DNA from 3 places in the Bacillus sp. AL-1R genome. Region 2 is predicted to be linked to each of the others. Evidence: riboswitches for the same ligand, from Rfam matches in the RefSeq annotation. Region 2 holds a riboswitch; each other region holds the start of a gene.
What was found. A riboswitch is a leader RNA that binds a small molecule or an ion and turns the genes downstream of it on or off. The one in region 2 is predicted to bind lysine.
Positions count from the first base shown of each region.

Region 1: it holds a riboswitch for lysine, as region 2 does, so the genes downstream of both, lysA (diaminopimelate decarboxylase) here and ACSBO6_RS13325 (amino acid permease) in region 2, are expected to answer to the same signal.
Region 3: it holds a riboswitch for lysine, as region 2 does, so the genes downstream of both, ACSBO6_RS16470 (aspartate kinase) here and ACSBO6_RS13325 (amino acid permease) in region 2, are expected to answer to the same signal.

Region 1 covers NZ_CP197469.1:4,238,382-4,249,012, reverse strand. The annotation lists gene ACSBO6_RS20210 (DoxX family protein) at 136-522, shown strand; gene ACSBO6_RS20205 (DinB family protein) at 652-1,119, shown strand; gene ACSBO6_RS20200 (VC0807 family protein) at 1,326-1,982, shown strand; gene ACSBO6_RS20195 (cation diffusion facilitator family transporter) at 2,055-2,993, opposite strand; lysine riboswitch at 3,300-3,473, shown strand; gene lysA (diaminopimelate decarboxylase) at 3,608-4,927, shown strand; gene ACSBO6_RS20185 (C40 family peptidase) at 5,135-6,346, shown strand; gene mscL (large conductance mechanosensitive channel protein MscL) at 6,429-6,830, opposite strand; partial or broken gene msrA (peptide-methionine (S)-S-oxide reductase MsrA) at 6,981-7,496, shown strand; gene msrB (peptide-methionine (R)-S-oxide reductase MsrB) at 7,482-7,928, shown strand; gene ACSBO6_RS20165 (hypothetical protein) at 8,193-8,420, shown strand; gene ACSBO6_RS20160 (MDR family MFS transporter) at 8,589-9,860, shown strand; gene ACSBO6_RS20155 (D-alanine--D-alanine ligase) at 10,086-10,631, shown strand, end outside.
Region 2 covers NZ_CP197469.1:2,797,378-2,808,008, reverse strand. The annotation lists gene ACSBO6_RS13360 (MDR family MFS transporter) at 82-1,593, shown strand; gene ACSBO6_RS13355 (class I SAM-dependent methyltransferase) at 1,690-2,316, shown strand; gene ACSBO6_RS13350 (RrF2 family transcriptional regulator) at 2,453-2,875, shown strand; gene ACSBO6_RS13345 (nitroreductase family protein) at 2,996-3,703, shown strand; gene ACSBO6_RS13340 (YdeI/OmpD-associated family protein) at 3,947-4,540, shown strand; gene ACSBO6_RS13335 (hypothetical protein) at 4,882-5,091, shown strand; gene pdxK (pyridoxine/pyridoxal/pyridoxamine kinase) at 5,204-6,019, opposite strand; lysine riboswitch at 6,221-6,398, shown strand; gene ACSBO6_RS13325 (amino acid permease) at 6,602-8,071, shown strand; gene ACSBO6_RS13320 (MBL fold metallo-hydrolase) at 8,222-8,911, shown strand; gene ACSBO6_RS13315 (TetR/AcrR family transcriptional regulator) at 8,932-9,501, shown strand; gene ACSBO6_RS13310 (hypothetical protein) at 9,575-9,874, opposite strand; gene ACSBO6_RS13305 (zinc-dependent alcohol dehydrogenase family protein) at 10,076-10,631, shown strand, end outside.
Region 3 covers NZ_CP197469.1:3,424,503-3,435,133, forward strand. The annotation lists gene sdhB (succinate dehydrogenase iron-sulfur subunit) at 1-262, opposite strand, end outside; gene sdhA (succinate dehydrogenase flavoprotein subunit) at 270-2,036, opposite strand; gene ACSBO6_RS16460 (succinate dehydrogenase cytochrome b558 subunit) at 2,049-2,684, opposite strand; gene ACSBO6_RS16465 (YslB family protein) at 2,985-3,431, shown strand; gene ACSBO6_RS16470 (aspartate kinase) at 3,963-5,204, opposite strand; lysine riboswitch at 5,307-5,482, opposite strand; gene uvrC (excinuclease ABC subunit UvrC) at 5,551-7,326, opposite strand; gene ACSBO6_RS16480 (PepSY domain-containing protein) at 7,471-7,908, shown strand; gene ACSBO6_RS16485 (MDR family MFS transporter) at 8,019-9,641, opposite strand; gene ACSBO6_RS16490 (MarR family winged helix-turn-helix transcriptional regulator) at 9,719-10,156, opposite strand; gene trxA (thioredoxin) at 10,434-10,631, opposite strand, start outside.

The sequences.
Region 1 (10,631 bases), 1.4 Mb from region 2:
AGTATTCTATTCCTCAAGTACAAGAAAACTGATTCATTTTTAAAAATTAATAATAAAGGTCATAAACATGTCAAAAAATGAATAAAAATAATTAAGCACTAAATATCTCAAATCAAAGAGAATTGAGGTGGAGATATGCTTGATGAAGGCCTATTAGTTATTCGACTTGTTTTAGGTATTATTTTATTAGGTCATGGGGTGCAGAAAGTATTTGGTTGGTTTGGTGGTTATGGTATTAAAGGAACTGGACAATGGTTAGAGTCGATTGGAATCAAACCTGGTGCATTTTTTGCTTTTATAACAGGAGTGGCAGAAATCGTAGGTGGATTCTTCGTAGCGGCTGGTGTATATACTGAAATAGGTGCATGGTTGATTATAGTAGTGATGGCAGTAGCAGTAATAAAGGTTCATATAAAGAACGGATTCTGGAATAGTTCAAATGGATTTGAGTTTAATCTATTAATTATTGCAGCTGCAGTTGGGTTATTACTCACTGGTCCAGGATCAATGGTTTTATTTTAAGGGATTGATAGGTTTAAGTCTGGAGGGAGTCTCATGTTTTGAGGCTTCTTTTTTGTTCATCTTTTTTATGAAAAATATTCCTCATTCGTGATACGATAAGGTCAGTAATGATAAGATGGAGGGATCAAGATGGCAGATGCTATTTTTGAACAACTTAGGTTTACAAGAGTTTATACTTTGAAAGTTCTTAGTACTGTTTCAACAGAAGTAGTAGATGTAATTCCAGGAGGATTCAATAATAATATTCTTTGGAATGCAGGTCACGTATTAGGGGCATATGAGCAATTACTTTATGCAAACACTGGTGATACTGGTCAACTTTCAACGGAATTCATTGATTTTTTTAAGGGTGGAACTAAACCAAGTGACTGGCAAGAAGAGCCGCCATCATTTAAGGAAATTATTACATTATTAGAACAGCAAGTTGAACAAATTATTTCTACATATGAAGGACGCTTAGATGAAATCATTCCAAAAGAGATGAAATTAGGTAGTTTTGAAATAAAGACTGTTCGAGACATGATTAGCTTTAACATTTTCCACGAAGGGCTACATGCGGGATTAATAAACGGTTTAAAAAGATCACTTGGCCAATAGAGTTATTTTTACCTTTTGTCCACGCACTAAATCTAGGAGTTTATGCTCTTAGATTTTTTTGTTATAATCATGTTTAACAATTTGTTAATTTGATAGTTTGAAAATTGTGTTAATTCAAAATAAAATATGGCTCTTTCCAATTGATTTTTGTTTTTTAGTTAGCAACAATTATGACGAAAACGGCCCAAAAAACGAGGTTATATATAATGAAGAAAGAAAGTAATTTAATTATTTACGATCTAATTTTGTATTTAGTATTTCCGCTTGTTTTATATAAAGTTTTACAGAACTATTTTAGTGACTATTGGGCGATGCTACTACCGACGATTCCAGGGATTTTATATACTTTATTTCGTTTTTGGTATACTAAACAGTTTAATGTTACTGGTCTTTTTATTATTTCAACATTAACTGTTAGTACTGCCGTTGATTTAATGGCATTAGGTTCTGCAAAAAACTTAATTTTGTACAATGTGTATTATCACTTTGGGGTTGTAGTTGTATTTTTAATTTTATTGGCTTTGAAAAAACCATTACCATATTATTTTATGATTGATATTGCTGCAATACAGGGGCAAGATCGTGAAGAAAGTAAAAAATTATATAAACATCCTTCACTATTTAAAGTGTTTCAGTACTTGTTTGTCGCATGGATTATTAAAGATATAGTATTTGCTGTTGCGCAATGGTGGATGGTAGATACGTATGGATTAAAAGCATACTACTCTCGTACAATTATCTTTACAATTGGTGGATATGTTTTTGGCATAATAATGGCAATTGGCTATGCAATGGTCACGATGAGAGCTCAAAAATTAAAAGGAGACGACTCAGATCAAAATTCCGATGAAATTATCATTTAGTAAAAGTCTTTTAAATAGAATGAATGCCACAAGGAATAAAATCCTTGTGGTTTTTTTATTTCTGATGTTCAATTATCCCCCTAATGAATTTCCTACTTCTTGTAATTCCTGCTCTTCTCTTAATCTTGCATTTAAACTATCAAGTTTTTGTATTCTTTCATTTTCGGGTTCGACATGAATTAATATTTTAGGATCTACTAAAACCTTTTTTATTTCATCTTCTATTTTGTCACATAGTAAATGAGCCTCTTCAATGCTCATGTGTGATGGTAATACTAAATGGAAATCGATATGCTCCTGTGCACCTGAACGCCTTGTACGTAAGTCATGGTATTCGATAAATTGGGATTTAAAAGAATTTAGTACATTTTCGATTTGTTTTAACTCATCTGTGGAAAGTCCTGTATCAAGTAGTGGGGTAAATGACTTACGTCCAAGTTCGATCGATTCCTTCATTATATAAATTGCGATTCCGATTCCGATCAATGCGTCGAGAAACTCCCAACCAGTAAGACTGACTAAAATTAAACTGACTGCTACTCCGATTGATGAATAAACATCCGTTAATAAATGCAAAGCGTTTGATTGCATTGCTACAGAATGAGTATCATTTCCTACTTTTTGAACGATTTTTCCTACTCTCCAATTGATTAACGCTCCAATTAACATGACGACTACACCGATTATTGGCATTTTAATTGAGGTAGGATGAAGTAGCTTTTCAACAGATTCAATGATAATCCAAATACCAGCTACAAATATTAAGATTGTTTCAACCGTACCTGAAATATTTTCAAACTTACCATGACCATAAGGATGCTCCTTATCTGGGGGTCTGTTTGAAATTCTTACTGAAAAAAATGCAATGACTGAAGCAACTAGATCCAATAAAGAATGAATTGCTTCAGAGATAATTGCTACGGAACCAGTAAAAATCCCGACTATTAATTTTAATATAACGATGAATGTGTTACTACAGATTGAAAGTACTGCTATTTTGCTTGAACGCAATCTATTCACCCCTGTCCAATTTTTTCTACTTAAGTTAAGAGTTTTGTAATAAGGCAACAAAAAAGAAAAACCACTAACAGTTTGTTAGTGGTTTGTTTTTTTAAAAGTTAAATTATATATTTTGAAATGATTTTTCATTTTTGAATCACCTTTTCTCTAGCATCAAACATATTCTATATTATAAATGCTATTTTTGGAAAGATAAAAATGTGTGTGAAAGTGAATATAAATCGACAAGTATTTTAAAAATGGTTTGACATCTATTTTTAGACTGTGTTATACATAGACTAATATAAAAAATAACAGTCTATTCGTAGAGGTTGCATTGTATATGAGTATCATTTTAGAGAACTGTGGGTTTGTTGACGAAATGAGAAAGGATCCTATGCCGAAGAAATAAATTGCCACACATTTTATTTCTGGGACTACATTTAATAAATGTAGTACTGTCACATGTGTTTGTGAAGAGCTATTGAAGAGATGTGATTGGCTAAGTCCTTTTTTAAAAGCGATGGGCACATGAACATATCCTTCATGTGTCTTTTTTAATACACTAATACATTGAAGGAAGCTTCTTAGAATGATCTTACATTTGACTTGAAGGGAGAATACGGATGTATTTACATGGTAATAGTCGAATTAATAATGAAGGACATTTAGAAATTGGAGGTTGTGATACTGTAGATTTAGTAAAAAATTACGGTACGCCTCTATACATTTATGACGAAGCGTTAATTGAATCAAAATGTAGGGAATTCCATGAAGCTTTAAGAAAAACTGGAATGAAATATCAAGTTGCATATGCGAGTAAAGCGTTCCTATGTGTTGAACAAGCCCGCTTAATAGAAAGAGAAGGCCTATGTTTAGACGTTGTTTCTGGTGGAGAGTTATATACAGCTCTGCAAGCAGGTTATCCAGCTGAGAAAATTCACTTTCACGGAAACAACAAAACAATTGAAGAAATTGAAGAAGCTTTAAATGCAAAAATCGGTTGTTTTGTAGTCGATAATTTCTTTGAGTTAGAAGTATTACAGGCATTAGCTGAACAACGTAATGAAGAAGTTTCGATATTATTACGTGTTACGCCAGGCGTTGAAGCACATACACATGAATATGTAATGACCGGCCAAGAAGACTCTAAATTTGGATTTGATATTATGTCTGGTCAAGCGAATGAAGCAGTGGAAGTTTCATTAAATTCAAATAACCTAAAATTATTAGGGGTACATTCACATATTGGATCTCAAATTTTCGAACCAGATGGTTTTGTTCATGCAATTAATGTATTAATGAGCTTTTTAAATGGAATTAAAAATGATTTAGGTTTTACAGCTGAAATATTAAATGTAGGTGGAGGCTTTGGTATTCGATATACTTCAGAAGATGAGCCTTTAGCTATTTCTAACCATATAGAAAAAATTACAACGATTATTAAACAACAATGTGAAGAGCTAGACTACAAATTACCAGAATTATGGTTAGAACCTGGACGTAGTATTGTTGGTGAAGCTGGAACAACACTTTATACGATTGGTTCTACAAAAACTCTTCCTTCAATTCGTAAATATGTATCTGTTGATGGGGGAATGACTGATAACATCCGTCCTGCACTATATGGATCAAAATACGAAGCGATGCTTGCAAATCGAGCAAATGATGTGAATAAAGAAGTTGTATCAATTGCTGGTAAATGCTGTGAAAGTGGCGATATGCTAATTTGGGATTGTAACTTACCAGTTGTAGAAAATAATGATATATTAGCTGTATCTTGCACTGGTGCTTATGGCTATTCAATGGCTAATAATTATAACCGTATCCGCCGCCCAGCTGTAGTATTTGTTAAAGATGGTGTTTCAAGAGAGGTAGTTCGTCGAGAAACATATGAAGATTTAGTTAGAAACGATAGAGTGTACATCGAAAACTCTAGTAGATAATTAACGGTTTTGTAATAGTTGTTTCAATTACTGACACTTCTATAAAGATAGAAGTGTTTTGTTTCGTTTTCTTTAATAGTAGATGATAATTTATCGACATATAAAGACATATTTATCATTTATATTACAATATTGTAACAATTGCGACTCTCTTCGGGAATCTATGGTATAAATATGTACGTAGATTAGCGAGAGGAGAACGCTGAAATGTTAAGAAAAAAACTAGCAGTGCTGGCAATGGCAAGTACAATAGTATTATCATTAGCGCCAAATGCTTCAGTTTTAGCTGATAGCAAAGTAGAAAAAAAGCAAGCTGAAGTAGATAAGTTCCAATCACAATTTAAAGAATTAAGCAACGAGATAGCGAAAATAGATAATCAAATTAAAACAACTAAGCAAAACATAGAAGCAAAAAAAGCAGAAATTTCTGAAACAGAAGAAGTTATTAAAGATAAAAATGCAAGAATTACATATTTACAAGACAGAATTCAAAAACGTAACGATTTATTAGAGGATCGTTTAGTTGCTATGCAAAAGCAACCGAAAGTTAATCTAGTAACTGATGTTTTATTTGATTCAGATTCAATCGTAGATTTCTTTAATCGAGTAAATTCAATTTCAACACTTTTTGAAGCTGATCAAAATATCATTAAAGAACAAAAGTCTGAACAAGCAGAAGTAGAAAAAGAAAAAAGACTTGTTGATGAAAAGAAACAATCTTTAGTAAAAGCAAAAGAAGATTTAGTTGCTCAACAAAGTGAGCTTTCTAAATCACAAGCAGAAAAACAAAAATCATTAAATACTGCTGAAGCTAACTTAAAGCTGGCTGTTAAAGAACTAGAGAATGCAAAAGAAGATGAGAGAGTTCAACGTCTTCAACGTATTGAGCAACAATCTCTTGAACTAGCTGCTTTATCTAGTGATGATGATGAAGATGACAGCGTTAGCACTACAGCTACTAAATCTAGTTCAAATTCTGATTCGAAACCAAGTACAAAATCTACTAGTAAAAAACCAGATTCAAAACCTACTACAAGTTCAAATAATGATGGTCCAGCAGCAACTGGAAACTCAATTGTAGATTACGCTTTAAAATACCAAGGTGTACCTTATGTATTTGGCGGAACGTCTCCAAGCGGTTTTGATTGCAGTGGTTTCATCTGGTATGTATATTCACATAATGGATACGGCATCTCTCGTGGAAATGTAAAAACATATTGGAGCAATGCTACAAGAATCAGCTCTCCACAACCTGGTGACCTAGTATTCTTACAAAATACTTATATTAATGGTCCATCACATATGGGTATCTATATTGGTGGAAATAAAATGGTTCATGCTGGAAGTAAAGGAATCAGCGTAATCAGCTTAAGTAATAGCTGGGTTCGTTCTCACTTCTTAGGCTATGGAAAATTCTAATAGTTTATTAACCTCGTATTATAATTAGTATGGTACGAGGTTTTTTATATTGTCTTACGGAAAAATTAAAAAGGTATAAGCTTTAGCTTATACCTTTTTGATTTGAAACCTGTTCCTTTAGTAAATCACGTATTTCAATAAGTAAAGCTTCTTCTTTAGTAGGAACAACAGGTTTAGCTTCCTCTACTTCTTTCTTTTTAAATGAAAGTTTATTAATTAAACGAACAAAGAAAAATACTGAGATCGAGATGATAAGGAAGTCGACTACTGTTTGGATGAACATTCCGTATTTGATTTCAGTTTGATTGTATGTGTACATTAAATTCTTGAAATCTACGCCACCAGAGATCAATCCGATTAGAGGCATCATAATATCTCCCACTAATGAAGATACAATCTTACCGAAAGCACCACCAATAATTACCCCGACTGCTAAATCAAGCACATTTCCTTTTAAAGCAAACTTTTTAAATTCTTCTAACATTTTATTTCCTCCTGTATAATTATCGTATAAGTTTACATACAAATCTTAATTCTTTCAAGTTAGCAATTACTCTTTTTAAGCAAAAATATTTATACTGGCTTTTAGATATGGTAAATATAATTAATGACAATTTTTAGGAGGGGTATAGGTATGGGCACAGAATTAGCTACATTTGCTGGTGGATGTTTTTGGTGTATGGTAAAACCATTTGATCAACAGGACGGAATTATAAAAGTTGTTTCAGGCTATACAGGTGGGGATAAAGAAAATCCAACATACGAAGAAGTATGCACTCATTTAACGGGTCATTATGAAGCTGTTCAAATTACATTTGATCCAGAAGTCTATCCGTATGAGAAGCTATTGGACTTATTTTGGCAACAAATTGACCCGACAGATGAAGGTGGGCAATTTAATGATCGAGGTAGTTCATACAAAACGGCAATTTTTTATCATAATGAAAATCAAAAAGAACAAGCTCTAGCTTCAAAAGATAAACTAGAGAAAAGTGGTGTTTTCAAGAAACCAATTGTAACTGAAATTTTACCTGCAAAACCATTTTATGAAGCAGAAGAATATCATCAGCATTATTATAAAAAGCACCCAGTTCGTTACCAGCTTTACTTTAAAGGGTCTGGTCGTCAAAAATTTATAAAGGAACACTGGAAAACGGGCCAAGAGGAGTTAAAGAAAAAACTTACACCAATTCAGTATGCTGTTACGCAGGAAGATGCAACTGAACCACCATTTAGAAATGAGTTCTGGAATCATAAAGAAAAAGGAATTTATGTTGATATTGTATCAGGACTCCCTTTGTTTAGTTCATTAGACAAGTTTGATTCAGGTTGTGGATGGCCAAGTTTTACAAAACCGATTTTAAAAGGTGAAATTGAAGAGAAGAAGGACTATAGCCATGGGATGTTGCGTATTGAAGTGAGAAGTGCGGAAGCTGACTCACATCTTGGGCATGTTTTTGATGATGGACCAGGACCTGATGGCCTTCGCTACTGCATAAACTCTGCAGCTTTAAGATTTGTCCCATATGAAAAAATGGATGAAGAGGGTTATGGTAATTATAAGAGTATCTTTCTTAAATAGTCTCTAAGGATATTTTTCATCTAATTGAAATAATTAAAATTAAACCGAGATGTTTATTCGTCTCGGTTTTTTTATTTGCTTATTAGTAGGGGGTATTTATCTAACATCAACATAAGTTATAAAATATTGTCCTAAATATTTCTAAAAAGTTTTCTGAAAATATTTACAATTGAGAAATAAGTGTGTTAATATAAAAGTGTCACAAAGTTGTCACAAATTGGGTATTGCAATTCGCAAAAAAGCCGAAACGGGAGGTTAATCATTATGAAGCGCACTGATTATGAAATCGTTGAAACATATACTCAATATTCTGGTATTGCCTTTTTTATTGGTCTTATTCTTTTTTTACTATATTTCACTGGAAGCGGTTTCTTACATACTGGCGTTAGCCTAACAGTGAGCATAGTATTGATGGGCTCTTGTTCAACCTTATTTCTATTAGGTACTTTTTTGGGATTGATGTTTTCAGTCTCTACTAAAGAACAAGTTTAAAAGTTAAAAAAAGAGTGGGTGTTCAATTGGCAAAAAGTCAATTTGAACGCCCTTTTGTTTTGTGTAACATATTTTACCAGAACTGTGTATAAAGTAATCTGTAACTTAAAATTCTTCCGATACGATTTAAATAAGGAAGTTTTGATGCACTAGGAGGTGTCGCTTAGGATGAATTTTTATAAAAAGTTAAAAGGTATGGATCGTAATGTGTGGATTCGAGTGATAGGAGAAACAATTACGAGTAGTGCGATGATGATGCTTATGCCATTTTTTGCTCTCTATCTAGAAGGAAAAGTTGATTCAATGCTAAAGGTTGGATTTATTATGTCAATTTCACCTATCGCATCGTTATTTGGTTCGATGGTAGGTGGTAGACTCGCTGATTTATATGGTCGAAAACGTATGATGGTTTTTTCGACCCTTGGAACATCGCTTATTTTAGTATCCTTTGCTTTAGTAGAAGGCTATATGGCATTTTTAATTTTATCGATTTTACTAGGTATTAGTAACTCATTCTTTAGTCCAGCAGCTTCTGCAATGGTGGCTGATGTAACTGAACCAGAAGAAAGAACTGAAGCGTATGGATTATTAAGGGTTGGAAGTAATGTAGGTACTGTGGTCGGTCCGTTATTAGGAAGTTCGGTTGTTTACTTTTCTAAGGATAGTTTATTTTATATTGCAGCAATCACTTTAGGACTTTATAGCATTGCGCAATTAATTCTATTAAAAGAAACACTTCCTGTAGATAAAAATGTTAAAGAAAAGAAAGAAGAAACAAAAATACCTTTTAAACAAGTTATGAAAATCATTAGTTCAGATAAATTATTACTTTTTTACGTAGCAACAGGTGTGATTATTTCAATGGGTTTCTCACAAATTGAGGGGATGCTACCTCTTTATTTTAAACAAAGCTTTCAATCGCATTTTGGTGTGTGGAATCCTTATCCATTTTTAATGTCGCTAAATGGATTGTTAGTTGTTCTTTTGCAATTTCCAATTTCAAGTTATTTATCGAATCGTTCAATTGGAAAAACGATGTTTTATGGAACAATCTTATTTGGCTTAGGCATTTTATCAATCGGTTTTGCACCTCCATTATTCATATCAATAGGATTAGGGAAATGGATGATTCTTTTTTTCTTAGCAATGATCTTCATATACTACACATTTGGGGAAATGGTCATGTCGCCAGTTCAAATGACATTTGTGGCAAATATTGCACCTGAAGATTTAAGAGCGACCTATATGGCGGTTGGTAGCATGAAATGGACGATAGGTGGATTTCTTGGACCTTTACTTGGGGGCTTTTTATTCGATTTAAAATTAGGGATATGGCTATTTATCATTCTAGGAACAGGAGTTGTACTTTCAGGTATAATGTATCGCTCGCTTGATGAAAAAGTAGCAATCAGAGAAAATCAACAGGGTATCGCGCAATAGTTCCAAAGGCACTCACTTTGATTGCTTAGTCAAAGGAACAGTGCTTTTTACTCTAATAGACAAAGTATAGTTCAAGTAGAGCTATGCTTTTTTTTAGTTGTAATGAAATCACAAAACAGATATCATTGCATATGTTGTAAAGAAATATAGGTTTCTACCCATAAAAGCTTATACACATTTGTATAAAGTGGTACAATAGGGAGAGCAAAAAATAGTAGGGGGAACATCATGAAGATTAAGTTAGGATTATTATATGGCGGTAAATCTGCGGAACACAAAGTATCATTACAAACAGCTTTTGCCGTTATTTCTGCTTTAGATCACACAAAATTTGATGTGTATCCAATTTATATAACAGAACAAGGCGAATGGTTACAAGGGAAACAAATTGAGGGGAAAGTAGAAAGTGTTGCAGCTTTAAAATTCTCAAATGAAGATCAACATGTAAATGAAATCGCTCCTGTTGCGTTAACTTCATCAATTATTCCTGCTGCTTCAAATCAAGATTCAACTGGCCCAGTTGATGTTATTTTCCCATTATTACATGGACCAAATGGTGAAGATGGAACAGTTCAAGGTTTACTTGAGCTATTAAATATTCCTTATGTAGGAAATGGTGTATTAGCTTCAGCGGCTGGGATGGATAAAGTAATTATGAAAAACTTGTTTGCTCAAGCTGGAATTCCTCAAGCTAAATATGTACATTTCTTAAAATCAGAGTGGAAATCAAATGCAGAATCCTGCTATGTAATGGTTGAGAAAGAATTAGGT
Region 2 (10,631 bases):
GTTTTTAGTCAGTCATATACTTAAGTTAGACATGAATACATGATTTAAATTTATGCTTGAAATGTAAAAGGAGAGATCATCATGCAAAAAAGGGAAACAAAACTGGTTCCTGTTATGATTGCGTTATTACTTGGGATATTTTTCGCTTCTCTTGATAATACAATCGTTTCTACGGCGATGCCTACAATCTTAAAAGATTTAGGTGGCTATGATAAATTTGTTTGGGTAACATCGGCTTACTTAGTTACAGAAATGGCTGGGATGCCAATTTTCGGTAAACTTTCTGATATGTATGGTAGGAAAAGATTTTTTATGTTAGGGATTATATTATTCATTTTAGGTTCAGTTCTTTGTGGAACTGCCGATTCGATTATTCAGCTTAGTATTTACCGTGCTATTCAAGGGATTGGTGGAAGTGCTTTAATGCCAATTGCTTTTTCAATTATTTGGGATGTGTTTCCTGTTGAAAAGCGTGGTAAAATGAGTGGTATTTTTGGTGCCGTATTTGGATTATCAAGTGTTCTTGGACCATTAATTGGCGCTTATATTACAGATTATATTAACTGGAGATATATTTTCTATATTAATATTCCTTTTGGACTTTTAACACTTGGACTAATTAGTTATTTTTATATCGAGTCAAAAAATCATACGAAGCAACAAATCGACTGGTGGGGTGCAACAACATTTGTTATTAGTATCGTCTGTTTAATGTTTGCACTTGAGTTAGGCGGTAAAGAATACGCTTGGGATTCAGTTCAAATTTTAGGATTATTTGCTGGATTTGCTGTTTTCCTTATTATCTTTTTATTTATTGAACGTAAAGCAGTTGAACCGATTATTTCGTTTAATATGTTTAAATATCGTCTTTTTGCTGCTAGTAACTTTGTTGGATTATTTTATGGAGCGGCATTCATTGCTGCAACAATTTACATTCCAATCTTTATCCAGTTTGTTCAAGGTGGAACAGCAACAAATTCTGGTTTAGTCCTATTACCAATGATGGTAAGTGTTAGTATTTCTGCTTCATTTGGTGGGGCTTTAGCGAATAAAACTAGTTATCGTAATATAATGGTCGGATCCGTTATACTTCTTTTAGCAGGGATTATTTGTCTAGGTACTTTAACGCCTGATACGACTAAATTCCAAGTGATCGTTTACATGGTCATCGTTGGTTTAGGGGTAGGGGCATCCTTCTCAGTACTTGGTATGTCTGCGATGCATCATTTTGATAATGAAAATCGTGGTTCAGCCAGTTCGACTAACGCATTCCTCCGTGCTTTAGGAATGACGGTTGGTATTACTGTTTTTGGTGTTATTCAACGCAATGTATTTACTGATAAAATTACTGATGCATTTGCAAAAAGTGGCGCACCACAGGATTTTTCGAATATTAATCAAGCCTTTACTCCTGAAGCTGCTAAAATGATTCCAGCACCAATACTCACAAAAATTACTGACGTGTTCTCAACATCAATTGCTCATACATTCCTTTGGACACTAGTTCCAGTAGGATTAGCGTTGATTTCAATTTTCTTAATGGGTAATGAACGTTTATCAGATAAAGAAATGGCTAAAAGCAACGCATCATAAATAGAAATAAAAAAGGAAGACTTTGGGTCTTTCTTTTTTTTGAACAAAAATAATATAGCTCATTTAGATTGAACGATTTTGAAAGGGGATTTAGATATGGCTGAAATTTGGGAATCGAGTTTTAAAAAAAATCAAATGATGTGGGGATATGAACCCTCAGACTCCGCAATTTTAACAAAGGACTTTTTCTTTGAAAAGAACGTTAAAGATGTATTGATTCCTGGTATTGGATATGGTAGAAACGCTAAGATTTTTACTGACAACGGAATAAACGTAACAGGAATTGAAATATCAAAAACAGCGATTGAATTGGCAAGACAAAATGGGATTCATTTTCCTATTTTTCATGGTTCAGTAACCGACATGCCTTTTGATCAAAAGCTGTATGACGGTATATTTTGTTATGCACTGATTCACTTATTGAATAAGCATGAAAGAGAGAAGTTTATTCAAGATTGCTTTAATCAGTTAAAGCCAAATGGGTATATGGTATTTACTACAATTTCAAAAGATGCACCAATGTTCGGAAAGGGCAAACGGCTAGCTAAAGACTATTACGAAATAATGGAAGGGATAAAAATGTTTTTTTATGATTCTGATTCGATCAAACAAGAGTTTGGAGACTATGGAATCATCGAAGTTTCCGAGATTCTTGAGCCACATAAGAATATGGAAAGTAAACCTCCGTTTAAATTTACGATGGTGAAATGTCAAAAGCAATGATCTTTACAAATCTTATTGTCACAAGAGGAAATTGTTAATGCGAATTTAGGATAAAAAGTAGCATTATCTCTTTATAATTTAGATAAGGTTGTCTTTTTCAAAAAATAGTTTAGACTAGTAACTGAGGTGAATGATCTTGAAAGATAAGGTTTCTAGTACGAAATGGTTTGGACTAGCACTGCAATCTCTATTAATTTTAGCAGAGCAAGATGGTATCTGTCCAAGCGCAGTATTAGCTCAAAAACTTGAAGCACAGTCTACTTTTTTAAGAAAAATTCTTGCCAATTTAGTAAAAGCAGGCATTATTTCAGCTAAAGAAGGACGAGATGGTGGTTATTTTTTAGCCAGAGGTGCGAATGAAATTACTTTAAAAGATGTTTATGATGCGATGAGATCTGATCCGTATTCAAAAGGCTTTTTAGATGTAAATAGTAAGGAATGTTTTGCGCCTTCTACACGATCTGCTTTGTATGATTTAAAAGATGAGATGGAAAGCTGGCTTGTTGAAGGTCTTGCGAAGAAAACAATTTCAGACTTATTACCAAAAGAAAATGGATAAAATAAAATCGAAACTAAAATGTTTCGATTTTATTTTTTAATAAACTGTAGTTGACTTTTATACAGTTAAAGTCATATACTGTATTTATAAATAATACAGTTAATTAAGGAGAGATTAAATATGTCTAAAGTTAAATCTGAAAAAGAAGAGTATTTAAATAAAGTAAACGAAATTGATTTTGGTAAAGAAGCACCAAAAGAACTTGATACTACGGATTTCTTCACTGTAGCAAAGGAAAGAAGATCAGTTCGTCACTACGATCCAAACTTTCAAATGTCTGATGATGAAATTAAAGAGTTGCTAGAAATTGCGGTTCAAGCTCCATCTTCTTCTAATTTACAACCATGGAGATTCCTTGTCATTAAGGACCAAGATACGAAACAAAAACTATTACCAATCGCTAATAACCAACAACAAGTTGTTGATGCATCTGCGGTAATCGCTGTTTTAGGTGATACAGAAGCATATAAAAATGCCGATCGTATTTATGATGAGTTAGTTGAAAAAGGTATGATGACTCAGGGAGTGAAAGACTTCTATGTAGGATCAATCGTAAAAAACTACGGTGGTTTACCAGAAGAAATCGCAACAAAAATTGCGATGGTCGATGGTGGATTAGTTTCAATGCAATTTATGCTTGCAGCAAAAGCAAAAGGTTTAGATACAGTTCCAATGGGTGGGTTTGACCAAGCGAAGTTTGTAGAAGCGTTCAATGTACCAGCAAACTTCAAACCAGTTATGTTAATTTCAGTTGGTAAAGGAATCAAAGCAGGCTTTGAAAAAGTTCGTTTAACTTTAGATGAAGTTGTTGCTTGGGAAAAATACTAAGCATTAAGAAGAGCAGGGATAAGGGAAACCTTTTACCTGTTCTTTTTTTGTTTGAAGGAAATTTGCATTCGTTTAAAGAATAAATTCTTTTGAAGGAACTAATTGTCAGTCTAACTAGAAAAAATGATGGCTGATTAAAGGGAAGAATTTTGGTGAAGTACTAAGTAGGATCTGAATGAAATTCTGAAGTTATTATTATCCGCTAAAAAATAGTCTGGAAGAATTAATGAGAGGTGTTTATTGATGACAAATACAAATATGCATCCTAAAGTTGAAGCTTTTTTATTAAGAGCAAAAAAGTGGCAAGAAGAATTTTATAAGTTAAGAGAAATCGTCATTGATTGTGAACTGACTGAAGATTTTAAATGGATGCATCCTTGTTACACACTTGATAATAAAAATATCGTTTTAATACATGGTTTTAAAGAATATTGTGCACTTTTGTTTCACAAAGGTGCGTTGTTAAAAGATCCAAAAGGCATATTGATTCAACAAACAGAAAATGTCCAATCAGCACGTCAAATACGGTTTACCAATATTCAGGAAATCATTGAAATGGAAAACGTTTTGAAGGATTATATTAAAGAAGCTATTGAAGTGGAAAAAGCAGGTTTGCAAGTAGAATTAAAAAAGACTTCAGATTATACAGTTCCCGAAGAATTACAACTTAAATTAGATGAAAATCCTGCCTTAAAAACGGCTTTTGAAGCATTAACGCCAGGACGTCAAAGAGCGTATCTTTATTATTTTTCTCAACCAAAACAATCAAAAACCCGTACGTCTAGAGTTGAAAAATACATTGAACAAATTCTTGCTGGAAAAGGATTAAATGATTAGTATTTTTTGGGATGATCTGGATCGAAAAATTAATCCTCACCAATCATTCCAACTTTTTTGTTTGTCTGTGTATCTATATAGATAACGATCTTCTCTTCAGGATTATCTCAATTAAAAGTAACAGAAAATAGTTTATCTCTATGATAGTTTTTATTAAATATTGTATCATTATTAGGTATGGAATCGACTTGTTTAACGACCCCATGTTTATCACTTATTGCAGCCAATTTGATGTTCAAAATTATTGAATGTGTAAAAGTATGTAGGAAATAAAGTAGAAATTGATAGAAAAATTGTATGCGGTATTGATAAATTATTAACTAAAGAAGTAGAGAATTTATATGGGACAAAACAAACATGCATTACATCTTCACAAGCGTTTCAACAGTTTGCATACAAAACAGAATGAACGAGTTGCGGAGTTTCACAAACAGCACGTCATTCAGATTGAAAATGGCAAAAATGGTAATGGCTTATTAGCTAAATGGGAAAGATTTGTTTATTACAAAGGAAGAAATGTATTTAGGGTAATCAAGGGGATTTTCAGTTGAAAAGTAGGAACCTAGGGGAAAGGGAACAGGGAGTACAAACACCAGTTTTTACTATTAAAAAGGGCTGTCATACGTTAGTTAATCTAACGTATGACAGCCCTATTAGTTGCTTTTAGCCTTCTCCATGTAATCGATAGGCCATGTGGTTTGTTGGGCCAACGTATTGATTAAGTGGGAATGAGTGACGAATTGCTTCGGTAATGTATTTCTTTGCAGTATGGATTGCTTCTCTTGGTTCTGCTCCTTTAGCAAGCTCTGCACAAATCGCTGCAGAATAAGTACAACCCGCACCGTGTGTGTATGTAGTTTCAATTCTGTCAGATTCTAGATGTTCGATTTTTTCACCATCAAATAATACATCTATTGCATTTTCATGCTGAATTTTACTTCCACCTTTAACTAAAACATATTTAGCTCCTAATGCATGGATTTTGCGTGCTGCTTCTTCCATTTGTTCAACTGTGCAAATTGGAGGCATTTTAGCTAATTGAGCTGCCTCAAATAAATTTGGCGTTACAACTGTTGAAAGTGGTACTAAAATTTCTCTTAATGCATCATTTGTCTCTGGGTGAAGAGCCTCGTCATTTCCTTTACAAATCATAACTGGATCTACAACAACTCGATCAATAGTATGTTTTTTTATTGTTTTTGCAGCTAACTCAATGATTTCAGTTGAACCGAGCATACCTGTTTTCATTGCTTGAACCCCAACGCCGACAACGATTGTTTCTAATTGTGCTGCAATTGTATCTATATCAATTGGAAATACTTGATGATGCCAATGATTATGAGGATCCATTGCTACTAAGGTTGTAACTGCACTCATTCCATAAACATTACGTTCCTGAAACGTTTTAATATCAGCTTGTAATCCTGCACCACCACTACTATCAGATCCAGCAAGTGTCAATGCTTTATAAATTGTCATGTGAAAAATTCCTCCTTTAATTACATAGAATTATTATACAGAAACAGATGTGCTAGGTACAAGGCATGAGCATTCTTTAAGCGAAAATCAGGCATACCATTTCTTAAGTAGAGTCTATTTTTGTCGAAAATTCTATTGACAAACTAGATTAATAGATTGTATATTGAGTTTATAAAAATTAATTTAATATGATCTTTATCTCGTTTGGATAGAGGCGCAGTTTTGATTAGTCGTTACTTTGAGGTTTATGGTACCTGTGAAAAGTAATAAAAGGTGAAACTGCCGAAGTAATAAATTTACCATTTGAATTTATTACTGGGCCTATTGCTGAATAAGCGTAGGACTGTCACAAGATTTCTTGTGGAGGGCTATTGAAGAGATGTTGATGCTGTTTGATTCATATAATTGAGTCTTAAACACGTGAACATTGCTTCACGTGTTTTTTTGTATTTTACCAGATTTTCCATTCTTTACATATTGCTTGTAAAAACTGAGTAAAATACACATCATACAACACTTTTATACCGTCCCATATTCTCGCGTAAAGATAAGATTGCAAGAATGAAGAGGAGGCACAACAAGATGGGACTAACAAACCCTAAAAACGATAATGTGGTATCGAATACTCACGATGGTTCTTTAAAAAGGGGCCTTAAAGCAAGACATTTAACAATGATTTCAATTGGTGGTTCAATTGGTACAGGTTTGTTTTTAGCTAGTGGAACTTCAATTAGTGAAGCTGGTCCTGGTGGAGCTATTTTAGCATACGGATTAATTGGTATTATGGTTTATTTCTTAATGACTAGTTTAGGTGAGATGGCGACTTATTTACCTGTTTCTGGTTCATTTAGTACGTATGGATCTCGCTATGTTGATCCAGCATTCGGTTTTGCTATGGGTTGGAATTATTGGTATAACTGGGCAATTACTCTAGCTTTTGAATTATTAGCTTCGGCAATGCTGATGAAATATTGGTTCCCACATACTCCAGCTGTTTTATGGAGCGGAATCTTCTTAGTGATTATTTTAGGTTTAAATTTACTTTCAGTTAAAGGTTATGGTGAATCAGAGTTTTGGTTTTCATTAATTAAAGTTGTAACTGTAGTTGTCTTTTTAGTTGTTGGGATTGCAATGATTTTTGGCATTATCAGTGGACATCATGCAGGTTTCAAAAACTTTACTGTTGGGGATGCTCCGTTTCATAATGGATTTTTAGGTGTTTTATCAATCTTTATTGTTGCAGGTTTCTCATTCCAAGGTACTGAATTAATCGGTGTTGCAGCAGGGGAGACTGAACATCCAGAAAAAAATGTTCCAAAAGCTATCCGTCAAATTTTCTGGCGTATCCTTTTATTTTATGTTTTAGCTATTATCGTAATTGGTTTATTAATTCCTTATACAGATCCTGGTCTTATGAAAAACGACGTAGCTGTTAGTCCATTTACTTTAGTATTTGAAAAATTAGGAGTTGCATTTGCGGCTTCTGTAATGAATGCAGTTATTTTAACATCCGTTTTATCGGCAGGTAATAGTGGAACATACGCATCTACTCGTATGTTATATACTTTAGCGATTGAAGGCAAAGCTCCTAAATTCTTAACAAAAGTAAATAAAAATGGTGTTCCTACAAATGCTTTATATGTAACACTTGCGGTTGGTTCACTTGCTTGTTTATCTTCATTCTTCGGTGAAGGTCAAGTGTATACTTGGTTATTAAATTTATCAGGATTATCAGGTTTCCTTGCTTGGTTAGGGATCGCGATTTCTCATTACCGATTCCGCAAAGCTTATGTTGCTCAAGGATTAGATTTGAATGACTTACCATACCGAGCAAAATGGTTCCCACTTGGTCCAATTTTAGCATTCTTAGCTTGTTTATTTATTGTACTAGCTCAAAACTGGCAAGCTTTCACTGGTAATGCAATTGATTGGCAAGGCGTACTTGTTTCATATATTGGAATTCCTGTGTTTTTAATTGTTTGGTTAGGTTATAAATTTAAACACAAAACGAAAGTTGTTTCTTATAAAGAGATGGATTTATCTAGAAAATAATAAAATGTAGCCCTTTCATCTTTGATGGAAGGGTTTTTTTTAGTCATATAACGAATTTTATGTAAAATTTGGAATTTTTGTTCACGAAAACTAATACCTTTAGTATTATAAAACTAAAGGTATTAGTTTTTATCATTAGGAGGATATTAAATGAAAATTACGAAAAATAATGATCTTTATGAGTTGAGCTTTTTACCAAATTTCTTTCCTGTGAATTGTTTTTTAGTAGAAGAAGAAAACGAGCTTACGTTAATTGATACAGCGCTTTCCTTTAGTGCAACTAAAATTATTGATACGGCTAATCAAATAGGCAAAAAAATTACGAATATCGTTTTAACACATGCGCACGGAGACCATGTTGGATCGCTTGATCAATTAAAATCATTACTTCCAGATGCAGTCGTTTCCATTTCAAAAAGAGATGCAAAATTATTAAAAGGTGACACAAGTTTAGATGCGGGTGAGCCAAATACGCCTATAAAAGGTGGCGTTCCTAAAAATATTCAAACCATCCCAGATCGTTTACTGCAGGAAGGAGATACGATTGGGTCTTTACTAGCGGTTGAAGTTCCCGGTCATACACCAGGTTCAATGGCATTTTTAGATCAACGGACAAATGCCATTATAGCTGGTGATGCTTTTTCATTAAGAGGTGGTTTGGCGATTTCTGGTCAATTTAAAATTTTATTTCCTTTTCCATCTATGGCAACTTGGAACAAGGATGCTGCATTAAATAGTGCTAAGAAAATTAGTGAATTAAAACCTACGTTATTGGCAGTCGGTCATGGTACAATGTTAAGTCACCCACAAGAAGAAATTGACCGTGCTCTTAAAAAGTAATATGTGAAGGAGTAAAAGCAATGTCACCAAGAATTGGATTGAATTATAATCAATTACTAAGTACTTCAATTAAGATTGTTGATACAGAAGGGTGGGAGGCTTTAACGATTAGTTATCTTGCAAAGAAGCTAACGATTCAACCACCATCGATTTATAACCATATTAAGAATTTGGATGAACTAAAAAATAGTGTAGCAGTACATGGGATTACACAACTTTATGAAAAACTTCGTAAATCGGTTGAAGGGAAAAATAATGAGAAAGCAGTTTTGGCTTTAGCTTTTGCTTATCTCGATTATGCTAGGATCCATCCTGGTTTATATAAAGCTACGTTATCTCCGTCTCAATCACCTGGAGATGAGTATCGTTTGATTGGGAATAAAATATTGAACTTAATTTACGAAGTACTAAAACCTTATCATTTAACTGACATTGAACTTATTCATGCGGTTAGAGGCTTAAGAAGTTTGCTTCATGGTTTTGTTTCGCTTGAAAAAAGTGATGGGTTTGGTATAAATATCCCAATTGATGAAAGTGTACTTTTTGTATTGAAAAATTATGTAAGAAATTTAAAGCAGCATATGAATTAATAATCAAAAGGATAGAAAGGTTTAAATACCTTCCTATCCTTGATTTATAGAGAAAATACGTTTTTATTTATTATTATGCGTTCACGCCGTCTTTAAAATTTTTATTCCAGTTTTTATCGCCAACATGTTCAAGATCTTCAGTAGTACGTTCTAATACATCAATTAGTAACGTCTTCATATGGTGAATATTGTTATAAAATAATTTTTCTTCTTCTAAATCTGGTTTTGCATGGTGAGCTGCTCTGATTGCTGCTTCTTCGCGAAATCTTTTAACTTTTAAGTCTAACTCATCAAAGACGTGTTTTACATACTTTACAATATTTCTATGGTTTAACGTATTTCTCTCATTTAATTCCTCTAATTTGTTTACCATAGTATTTTTCCTCCATGAATAAGATTAAAAGATTACTATTGATTATACGGAATCAAAGTGAAAAAACAATATAAATTATAGATTTTTAACCATTATAATCAAAACCTCATGAATCAATTTGGAGTCAAAATTGTATTTTTTTCGATCAGATGTATGCTACAATGACTTAAAAATATTTTCTATTTCGAATAGGAGGCTATTATGAAAGCGGTTGTCATTCATCAATATGGAGATAGTTCTGAGTTTAAAAATGTTGAACTTTCAATACCGAAACCATCTGGTCATCAAGTTTTAGTCAAGGTTTCTGCGACTAGTATCAATCCGATTGATACAAAGATTCGAAAAGGAATTGTACCAAATGTGTTTCAACCGAATTTTCCAATGATTTTACATAGTGATTTTTCTGGTGAAGTTGTTGAAGTTGGTGAAAATGTTTCACGTTTTTCAGTTGGTGATTCTGTATTCGGTTTAAATGTCTTTACTGGTACTCTTTCAGATTATTTATTAATAGAGGAATCAGTAATCGCTAAAGCTCCAAAAAATTTACCAATTCAAGAAGCGGCAAGTTTACCATTAACAGCTATTACTGCTTGGGAGGCACTTTTTGACAGAGGCAATTTAAAACAAGGTGATCATATTTTAATTCATGGCGGTGCAGGTGGTGTTGGTCATTTAGCGATTCAGTTAGCGAAAGCTTTTGGAGCTACTGTTTCGACAACAGTCTCGTCGAAGGAAAAAGCTGATTTAGTTAAAAAGC
Region 3 (10,631 bases), 630 kb from region 2:
TAAGCGCAGAACATGATTGTCTTGGTTTACCGTTGATAATCATAGAACATGCCCCACAAACTTCTTCAAGACAGTTCATGTCCCAAGAAATTGCAGTCGTTTCTTTTCCATTTGAATTAACAGGATTTTTACGAATTTCCATTAAAGCCGAGATTACGTTCATATTCGGACGATAAGGGACAGTAAATGTTTCTTCATATGGCGCAGTGTTCGGTGAATCTTGACGTTTAACAATTACAGTAATTGTCTTTTCAGCAGTCATTGTTCCATTATGCATTTGCTTTGTCCTCCTTCTTCTTAGAATAATCTCGTTTTCTTGGTTGAATTAATGACGTATCAACATCTTCGTAATGGAATAATGGTGAATTAGATTTTTCATCAAATTTAGCCATTGTAGTTTTTAAGAACTCCTCATCATTACGCTCTGGGAATTCAGGTTTATAGTGAGCTCCACGGCTCTCATTACGGTTATATGCACCTAATGTGATCACACGTGATAAGTGGAGCATGTTTTCAAGTTGACGAGTAAATGAAGCACCTTGGTTACTCCATTTAGCTGTATCATTAATATTAATGTTTTGATAACGCTCATAAAGTTCTTGAATTTTTTCATCAGTTTTTAATAAGCGATCATTGAATCGAACTACAGTAACGTTGTCTGTCATCCACTCTCCAAGCTCTTTATGAAGAAGGTATGCATTTTCTTTACCGTCCATTTTATAAATACGATTCATTTTTTCTTTTTCTTCATTAGCATTTGATTCAAATACAGTAGAAGCCACATCATCTGAAGATTTAGCTAAACCATTTACGTATCGTACAGCATTTGGTCCAGCAACCATTCCACCGTAAATAGCAGAAAGTAATGAGTTAGCTCCTAAACGGTTAGCTCCGTGCATTGAGTAATCGCACTCACCAGCTGCAAATAAACCAGGAATTGTAGTCATTTGGTCATAGTCAACCCATAATCCACCCATTGAGTAGTGAACTGCTGGGAAGATCTTCATTGGAACTTTTTTCGGATCATCACCTGTGAATTTTTCATAAATCTCGATGATTCCACCTAGTTTTACATCAAGTTCATGTGGATCTTTATGTGAAAGATCTAAATAAACCATGTTTTCACCATTGATACCAAGTTTGTGGTCAACACATACAGAGAAAATCTCACGTGTAGCAATATCCCTTGGTACAAGGTTTCCATATGCAGGATATTTTTCTTCTAAGAAATACCATGGTTTTCCGTCTTTATACGTCCATACTCGTCCACCTTCACCACGAGCACTTTCACTCATTAAACGGTTTTTATCATCTCCAGGAATCGCAGTTGGATGGATTTGAATAAATTCACCATTTGAATAAACGGCACCTTGACGATATACAGCTGCAGCAGCTGAACCAGTGTTGATAATTGAGTTTGTCGTTTTACCAAAGATAATACCAGGGCCACCAGATGCCATAATTACAGCATCCGCAGGGAAACTTACGATTTCCATTGAAGTTAAGTTTTGTCCAACGATTCCACGACAAACTCCTTCATCATCAACTACAACTCTTAAAAATTCCCAGCCTTCATACTTTTGAACAAGACCTTCAGATTCGTAACGACGAACTTGCTCATCTAATGCATATAATAATTGTTGTCCAGTCGTAGCACCAGCAAATGCTGTACGGTGATGTTGCGTTCCACCGAAACGACGGAAGTCTAATAGTCCTTCAGGCGTACGGTTGAACATTACACCCATACGGTCCATCATATGAATGATGCCCGGTGCTGCTTCTGCCATTGCCTTTACAGGTGGTTGGTTTGCTAAGAAATCTCCACCATAAATTGTATCATCAAAGTGCTCCCAAGGAGAGTCACCTTCACCTTTTGTATTAACCGCACCATTAATTCCACCTTGAGCACATACTGAATGTGATCGTTTTACGGGAACTAATGAAAATAAATCTACTTTTGTGCCAGCTTCAGCGGCTTTAATTGTTGCCATAAGACCAGCTAATCCGCCACCGACGATAATTATTTTCCCACTCATGACTCTCTCTCCTTACAAATTCGCTAGTTGTGGATCAATGAATGCAAAGATAGCACGTAATCCAACGATTGATAATACTACGAAAACACCTAATGTAACATATGTTGAAATACGTTGTGATCTAGGTGTTACAGTAATTCCCCAAGAAACGAAGAATGACCATAATCCATTAGCAAAGTGGAAAATTGTTGAAATAACACCTACTATATAGAAAACTAACATAAATTTCGAACTAAAAATATCAGCCATCATATTATAATCAACCGTTGCTCCTAGTTGAGCAGCGATACGTGTTTGCCATACGTGCCAAGTAATAAAAATTAAAGTAATTACACCAGAAATACGTTGGAATAAATATAACCAGTTACGTAAGTACCCATAATTTTTAACATTGCTAGTTCCAGTGAACGCAATGTATAGTCCGTATATTGCATGGTATAAAATTGGTAAGAGAATAATAAAAATTTCTAAAAAATAGCGGAATGGTAAATTCGCCATAAAATCAGCAGCTTTGTTGAACGATGTTGCTCCATTTGTTGCAAAATGATTGACAACTAAGTGCTGTGTTAAAAAGATTCCAACCGGAATAACGCCTAGCAATGAATGAAGTTTTCTAAAGAAAAACTCCCTTCCATTCTTGTTGCTCATGTAAACCCCTGCCCCCTTTAGTTTGTGCACATGAAAATTTGATTCCTCTATTATTCTAAAAAAATAGAATAATTTAGTAATACGCATAAAAAGTCGAAATTTTTATGACATTTATCTACAACCCATTTTACTCCTGATAATATAGCAGGTCAAGAAAACGCGTACATTTTTATTTACTGAAAAAACTTCTCAATTAGATTGGTAATCCTTGTAATCTACAATTGTCGAATTGTTGTTTTTACTAGTAAATATTGTATATAATAAAAACATGTTTTTTAGGAAAGGGAGAGTTATCCGACCATGACGAACGGCATTGAAAATTTAAATATTCCGGGAAATATTTCTGGTTTTGGCTATGAGCTTATACGAAACGATCTATTGAGTGATTTATTAGGAAAAGAGCAAAATGATATTTTATATTGGGCGGGTAAAATGCTTGCCAGAAAATATCCATTAGCAACTTTTGAAGAAATCATTGAATTTTTTGACCAAGCTGGTTGGGGTACTCTTACTGTTGAAGAAGAAAAGAAGCAAGAAGTTCATTTAACATTATCTTCTGAATTAATTACATATAGAAATCAACAAAAAAAGAACGTATCTTACCAATTAGAAGCTGGATTTTTAGCGATGCAAATTCAACAGCAAATCGATGTAATTGCTGAAACATATGAAGAGCAAAGTAAAAGAGGCGATAAAGTAAAATTCCAAGTAAAATGGGATTTAAAGGATCCTATTACAAGAAAATAAAATGAAAACACCACAAGGAAATTTTTATTCCTTGTGGTGTTTCATTAGGATGATTTTTTCATAAAAAATTGAAATATAAGTTCAAATACTTTAAGAAAAGTTCAACGTCCTACCCCTGCTCTTTCCTTTCATTACTTTGATCCTGTCTTCTAATTCTCTCAAAATTTTTGTTTCTCTTAACTCCTTTGATAATAGAATTTAATAAGATTAAACAAATAGAAACAAAAAACAAAATGGCGAGTATTAATAGAACAAACTGTAGCACAATTTCTCCAAATCTGAACGCAAGTAAACTATGCCTCATTATTAATACCTCCTTCATTTATTCACCATTTAGCCGTTCTCCTTACTTATTTTAAATTTACAGAATCTTTATATAATTTATTCGCTTAACGAATAAAAAACCCTTTAAAGCGCGATCTCTATACTATATAAGCTTAGGTAAATGGACGTGATCAATATTGATTAACTCAATATTTCAAGCCTATATAAATAAGAAAGTATACGCCTAAAAGGGTTTATTTTTTCTATTTAGTTTTCTACTACTACTGCTTCATTAATTCGATCTAGTTGATAGCCGTTATGAAGAGCATGAACTGCTTCTTGTAAATTTGATTTTGGTATTACTGTTGATACTTTAATTTCAGAAGTACTTACCATTTTTACAGGGATTTTACTTTCTGCTAAAAATTTAAACATTTTCGCAGCAACACCTGGATTTGAAACCATTCCACTGCCGACAATTGATACTTTAGCTAGTTCACTTTCAAAATCAAATGAGCGGTAACCTAAAAACTCTTTCTTTGATTCTAAAACTGTTATTGCTTCCATCATATTTTCAGATTTGATCGAAAATGAAAGATTTACTAAGTTATCTGATGTTACGCTTTGGATGATAATATCTACATCGATTCCTTCACTTGCTAGTAAAGTAAAGATTTTAGGCAATAAATCTACATGGTTATTCAAACCATTTAAAGTCATCCTTGTTACATTCGATTCGAATGCGATTCCTCTTACGACTGATTGTTGTTCCATTTCTGTTTCCTCCCCAATAAATGTACCGATTTCATCGTGTTGACTTGAACGAACTTGAATAATTAAATGATAATTTTTTGCGAATTCTACCGCTCTAGGATGTAAAACTGCAGCTCCTAACGCTGCAAGCTCTAGCATTTCATCATAAGAGACATGGCTTAATTTAGATGCTTTTGGTTCAACTCTTGGATCCGTAGTGTAAACCCCTAATACGTCCGTGTAAATATCACAACGTTCTGCATTTAAAGCAGCAGCCAATGCTACCGCTGTAGTATCTGAGCCACCTCGGCCTAATGTTGTAATGTCATTGCTTTCACTTAATCCTTGGAAACCAGCAACAATGACGATATATCCTTCATTAAGTAATTGTTGAATTCGTTTTGTATCAATTGTTTCTATACGCGCATTCCCATGGACAGATTCAGTTTGAATTCCAGCTTGCCAACCAGTAAGAGAAATAGCTTTAAAACCTAGTGCTTGAATTGCCATTGCTAATAATGAAATTGAAACTTGTTCGCCTGTTGTCAGTAACATATCTAATTCACGTTTACTGTTTTGTGGACTTATTTGAGCTGCTAAACTAACTAGTTCGTCTGTATGATGTCCCATAGCAGATACGACTGTAACTACTTGGTTTCCTTCTTTATATGATTTAGTTACTGTTTTTGCAACATGCTGAATTCGTTCAATTGAGCCTACTGAAGTACCACCGAATTTCTGGACAATAATTCCCATTTTTCCTCATCCTCACTTTTTACTTAAAAAAGAATACAAAAAAGCGCGTGAAGCAATGTTCACGCGCCTAATTTACAAATAAAATAGACAAATCATCAACATCTCTTCAATAGCTCCCCGCATAATTATTATGCGACAGTACTACATTTCTTAAATGCAGTCCCAACAAAATGAATTGTGGATTCATTTTATTTCGGCAAAACTCCCTTTCAACTGTCCATCACAACGCCACACGTCTATGACAGCATACTCTTAAGTTTTGCACCTCTATTACGAGAGAAAATCATTTAATTTTAACTAAAATATAAATTATTTTGAAAATAGTGTCAAGATAAATTTATTGGTATCACTCTTTATGGAAATGCTGAAAAATTTCTTCTGCAACATTTTTTGGCATTTTAGCAGCAATTAACTCATCGATTGATGCCTCTTTTATTTTTTTAACTGATCCAAAATGTTTAAGAAGGGCTTTCTTTCTTGTTCCACCAACACCCGCTATGCCATCTAAAGCAGATTGAACCATTGATTTACTATGAAGCTGACGATAGAATTCAATCGCAAATCTGTGTACCTCATCTTGAATTCTTTGTAATAAAAAGAACTCTTGGCTTTGTCTACCAAGTTGGACAATTTGAGGTGGTTGTCCTATTAATAACTCTGAAGTGCGGTGTTTTTCATCTTTTACAAGACCGGCTGTTGGAATGAATAAAGCTAACTCATTTTGAAGTACATCTTCAACTGCAGCTAGATGTCCTTTCCCACCATCCACAATTATTAAGTTAGGTAAAGGTAAATTTTCTTTTAGAGCTCTTGAATATCTTCTACGAACTACCTCACGCATTGAATCATAATCATCTGGTCCTACAACCGTTTTGATTTTATATTTGCGATAATCCTTTTTTGAAGGTTTTCCATCTATAAAGACAACCATTGCTGAAACAGGATTTGTTCCTTGTATATTTGAATTATCAAATGCTTCTATTCGATATGGTGTTTCAATATTTAAAATCTCTCCTAATTTTTCGATTGCTTTTACGGTTCTTTCCTCATCACGTTCAATTAATTTAAATTTCTCACCGAGTCCAATTTTGGCATTTTTATTTGCTAATACAACTAGTTCCTTTTTTTGACCTCTTTTTGGTTGGAATACAGGAATTTTTAATAAACCTTTTAAAATTTCAGTATCCACTTTATCTGGTACAAAAATTTCTTTTGGTTTTATATTATGTGGTTTTTCATAAAATTGCCCAATAAATGATAAGAACTCTTCCTCAGGTTCATCGTAAATAGGAAAATAAGATACATCTCTTTCAATTAATTTTCCACTTCGAACAAAGAATACTTGAACACACATCCAACCCTTGTCAACCGCGTATCCAAATACATCTCGATCAATTAAATCACTACTCATCATTTTCTGCTTTTCCATAGTCGTTTCAATTGATACAATTTGATCTCGATACTCTTTTGCCCGCTCGAAATCTAATTGTTCAGATGCAGCAAGCATTTTTGCCTCTAACTCTTTTCGTATTTGATCTTCACCACCGTTTAGAAAACGGGCAATTTCATTTACTATGTCCTGATTTTGCTCATCAGTTACTTCCTTTACACAAGGCGCAAGACACTGACCAATATGATAATATAAACAAACTTTATCTGGTAATGAAGAACATTTTCGTAATGGATATAGACGGTCTAATAATTTTTTTGTTTCATTTGCGGCAGTAGCATTAGGGAATGGGCCAAAATATTTTCCTTTATCTTTTTTTACATTTCGCGTAATCAATAAGCGAGGATGTTTTTCAGCAGTTATTTTAATAAAGGGGTATGATTTATCATCCTTCAACATAATGTTATATTTCGGATCATATTTCTTAATTAAATTCATCTCAAGAATTAAAGCTTCCATATTTGAAGACGTAACAATATATTCAAAATCAGTTATCTCTTGAACTAATCGATAGGTCTTACCATCATGTGATCCAGTGAAATAAGATCTAACTCTATTTTTTAAGACTTTAGCTTTTCCTACGTATATGATCGTCCCTTGAATATCTTTCATCAAATAGCAACCAGGCTGATCCGGTAGAAGCGCTAATTTTTCTTTTAAGTGATTGTCCATTTCCTCTCACCTCTTTCGTGCAATTGTACACATAATATTATAATCTCCACATTTGAAAACTGAAAATACTTTAATCATATTAAGTAAAAATTAAGTTTTCTAATGTAACTTTTATTTCATCTAAAAAAAGGGAGTAATGATAAGATGAAAAAAGTAAGAGTAGTTCATTTTTGGATTGGTGTTATTGTATCGGTTTTCTTATTAATCGAATCGGCTACAGGAATTATCCTGTATTTCAATAAAGGTGAAGAAGAAAAGGGACGATTTCCTATGCAAAATCAGTTACCATCCGGTAGTCAGTTTAATGGAGAAGAACACTCTCAAAATAGCGTTCAAAACAATCCTCTTCAAAATGGACAAAGTGATGCTAATTTTCAAACTCCATTCCAAAATTTTGGAAAAAGACCTGAGCATTCTGCATTTTCAGCTAAAAGCTTACATACCGGCATAATTGGTCTAATTAGTGGCATCGGTCTTTTTATACTTACCGGAACAGGGTTAGCCCTATCTTGGATTTTGTGGAGTAATAAACGTAAAATAAAAAAAAGAAAAGAAAAAGTATCAACCGCAACCGCTATTTAAAAAAATAAATAGATTGTCCCACAGATTTTTCATGGGAACCTTCTTTTTAAGCTAAAAACCATCCAAAATTCTCTGGATGGTTTTCACTTTTATTATTACAGCTTGAGAAATTAAGAAGTCGCAGTTTCCACTTCTACTTGCTCATTACCTTCTTTATCTCCAGCTTTTCTATTTGTTAATTTAATTGGCTTAAGGAATAATGTTACGATTGCACCAACAATTATGAATCCTAATCCGACGAAGAATACTTGATGTAATGAATCCATTAATGATGTTTTTATTATTGGTAACATACCTTCTAAAATTGGTTTAGGAATTAACTTTTTAGCATCTTCATTAAATAACATTGTAAAGACTGATTGAGGATTTGTATTAATCATATCTTTAAATTTGTCTACTAATGTTGCAGCTTGTGCTGGTAATTTATTTAAATAAGGAACTAAATCATGATTTAAAAGTGTTCCCGATTTACTATTCATAACAGCACCTAAAACAGTTGCCCCAAAAGTACCACCGATTGAACGGAAGAATTGACTAGAAGATGTAACAATTCCTAATTCTTTCTTATCAAAAACTTCTTGAAGAGCTAATGTAATTGTCGGCATGACTAAACCAATACCTAGACCCATAACTCCCATAAAAATTGTTGCAATTGTTTTACTTGAATCCATATCTAAAGTTGTTAATAAATATAGACCTAATGCGATGACGAACATCCCTGTCATAATTTGAGGTTTAATACCAACTTTAAATACAACTTGCCCCCCAATAATACTTGCAATAATCATTGTAATCATCATTGGAGTCATGATTGTACCTGATTCTGTGGCACTAGTACCTACAATACCTTGCATAAAGAATGGTACAAACATGATTGCACCAAACATCGCGATTGTCATAAAGAATCCAACTAAGTTTAATGTAACGAAAGTTCTATTTTTGAATAAATGCATTGGTAGAATTGGCTCTTTCGCTTTATTTTCCACAATAACGAAGCTAACGATCCCCACTATTGCTAAAACAAAAAGACTAATGATTTGCCAAGAGTTCCAATCATATTCAACTCCACCTAAACTTAAAGCAAGGAGTAAGCTTACAACACCGACAATCATCGTCACCATACCAGCGATATCAAAATTGATTGGTCCAGTATTTTTTCTTCCTTTTAAACCTAATGCAATAAATATAGTTGCGACAATCCCTACTGGAAGGTTAATGTAGAATACCCATTTCCAGTTTAATGAGTCAACAATCCAACCACCGATTTGTGGACCAATTACTGATGCTAAACCGTAAATACCACCGAAAACCCCTTGGAATTTCGCACGTTCTTTACCTGTAAATATATCCCCGATTACAATCATCGCCATTGGCATCATTACACCGCCACCGATACCTTGAATAGCACGGTAAATGATTAATTCAGTCATGTTATGGGCAATACCACATAATGCTGAAGCTGCCATAAATATAACTAAACCAGCAATATAAACACTTCTACGACCTAAAAGGTCAGCTAATTTACCTGCGATTGGTACTACAGTAGTTGAGGTTAATAAGTATGCTGTTGTAAGCCAAGTCATCATACTTAAACCACCAAGGTCTCCAACTATTTTAGGCATTGCAGTACCAACAATCGTACCATCTAATGCAGAGAAAAACATTGCTATTATTAGACCAATAAGCAATAGTTTACGACTGCCATCTTTTTGAACAACTGTATCTGTAGTCAAAATAGATTTCTCCCTTCACTTTCATATCTTTTTTCTTTTTATAATTAGAAATACAAAAAAGTATTTTGTAAAAATTTCTATAACTCTGCTGCAGCATTTGCAAGCTTTTCAGTAATCTTTGCAAATTGTAATAACTCGTCGTCAGAAAGGTTAAACAAGAAACTTTCAAAAATTGCTTTTCGATCCTGTATCACTGTTTCTAATTTTTTTATACCTTCCTCAGTTAACATAATATTTACAACTCTACGGTCCTTTTTATCATGTTCTCTATATACAAAATCATTATGTTCTAGTCGATCAATCATAAATGATACCGCACTTGGTTTTACACCCATCATCTCTGCTATTTCAGATATTTTGCAGCTTTCTTTTTTTCGTAAGTACATTAAAACAAAAAATTGAGTAGCTGTTACACCATGACTATTCATACTTTCTGTCACCTTTGGTTGCATTTTATGAATAGTATTTTGAAGTGCAATCTGAATCCGTTCAATGTACTCATTTTTGTTACCCAATAAATTTAACCCCCTTTAAAAATTAATTCAAGTAAATATTTAATGTATGTTAAATAATAATGCTTATTAAATATAAAACGTGACAGAAAAATAGTCAATCAAATTTATATTAGAAATTTTTAACATTACTTTAATTGTTTATTTTACTAATGATAATGAAAACACTTTCTTTGGCTTTAGGAGATGGTTTTATCATAAGAGTTCTCGCTAGCTATTTATTAAAAATGCAAAAAAAAAAATGCACTCATATTATGAGTGCATTTCTTACAAATTATGATTAACCAATATGTGGAGTAATTAATTCTTCTAAAGCTTCTTTAGGTTTGAAACCTAAAGTTTTTTCAACTACTTCGCCGTCTTTAAGAACGAATAATGATGGAATGCTCATAACTTCAAATTTAGCTGCTGTTTCTTGGTTTTCATCAACATCAACTTTAACAATTTTAACTTTTTCTCCATATTCAGAAGCTAATTC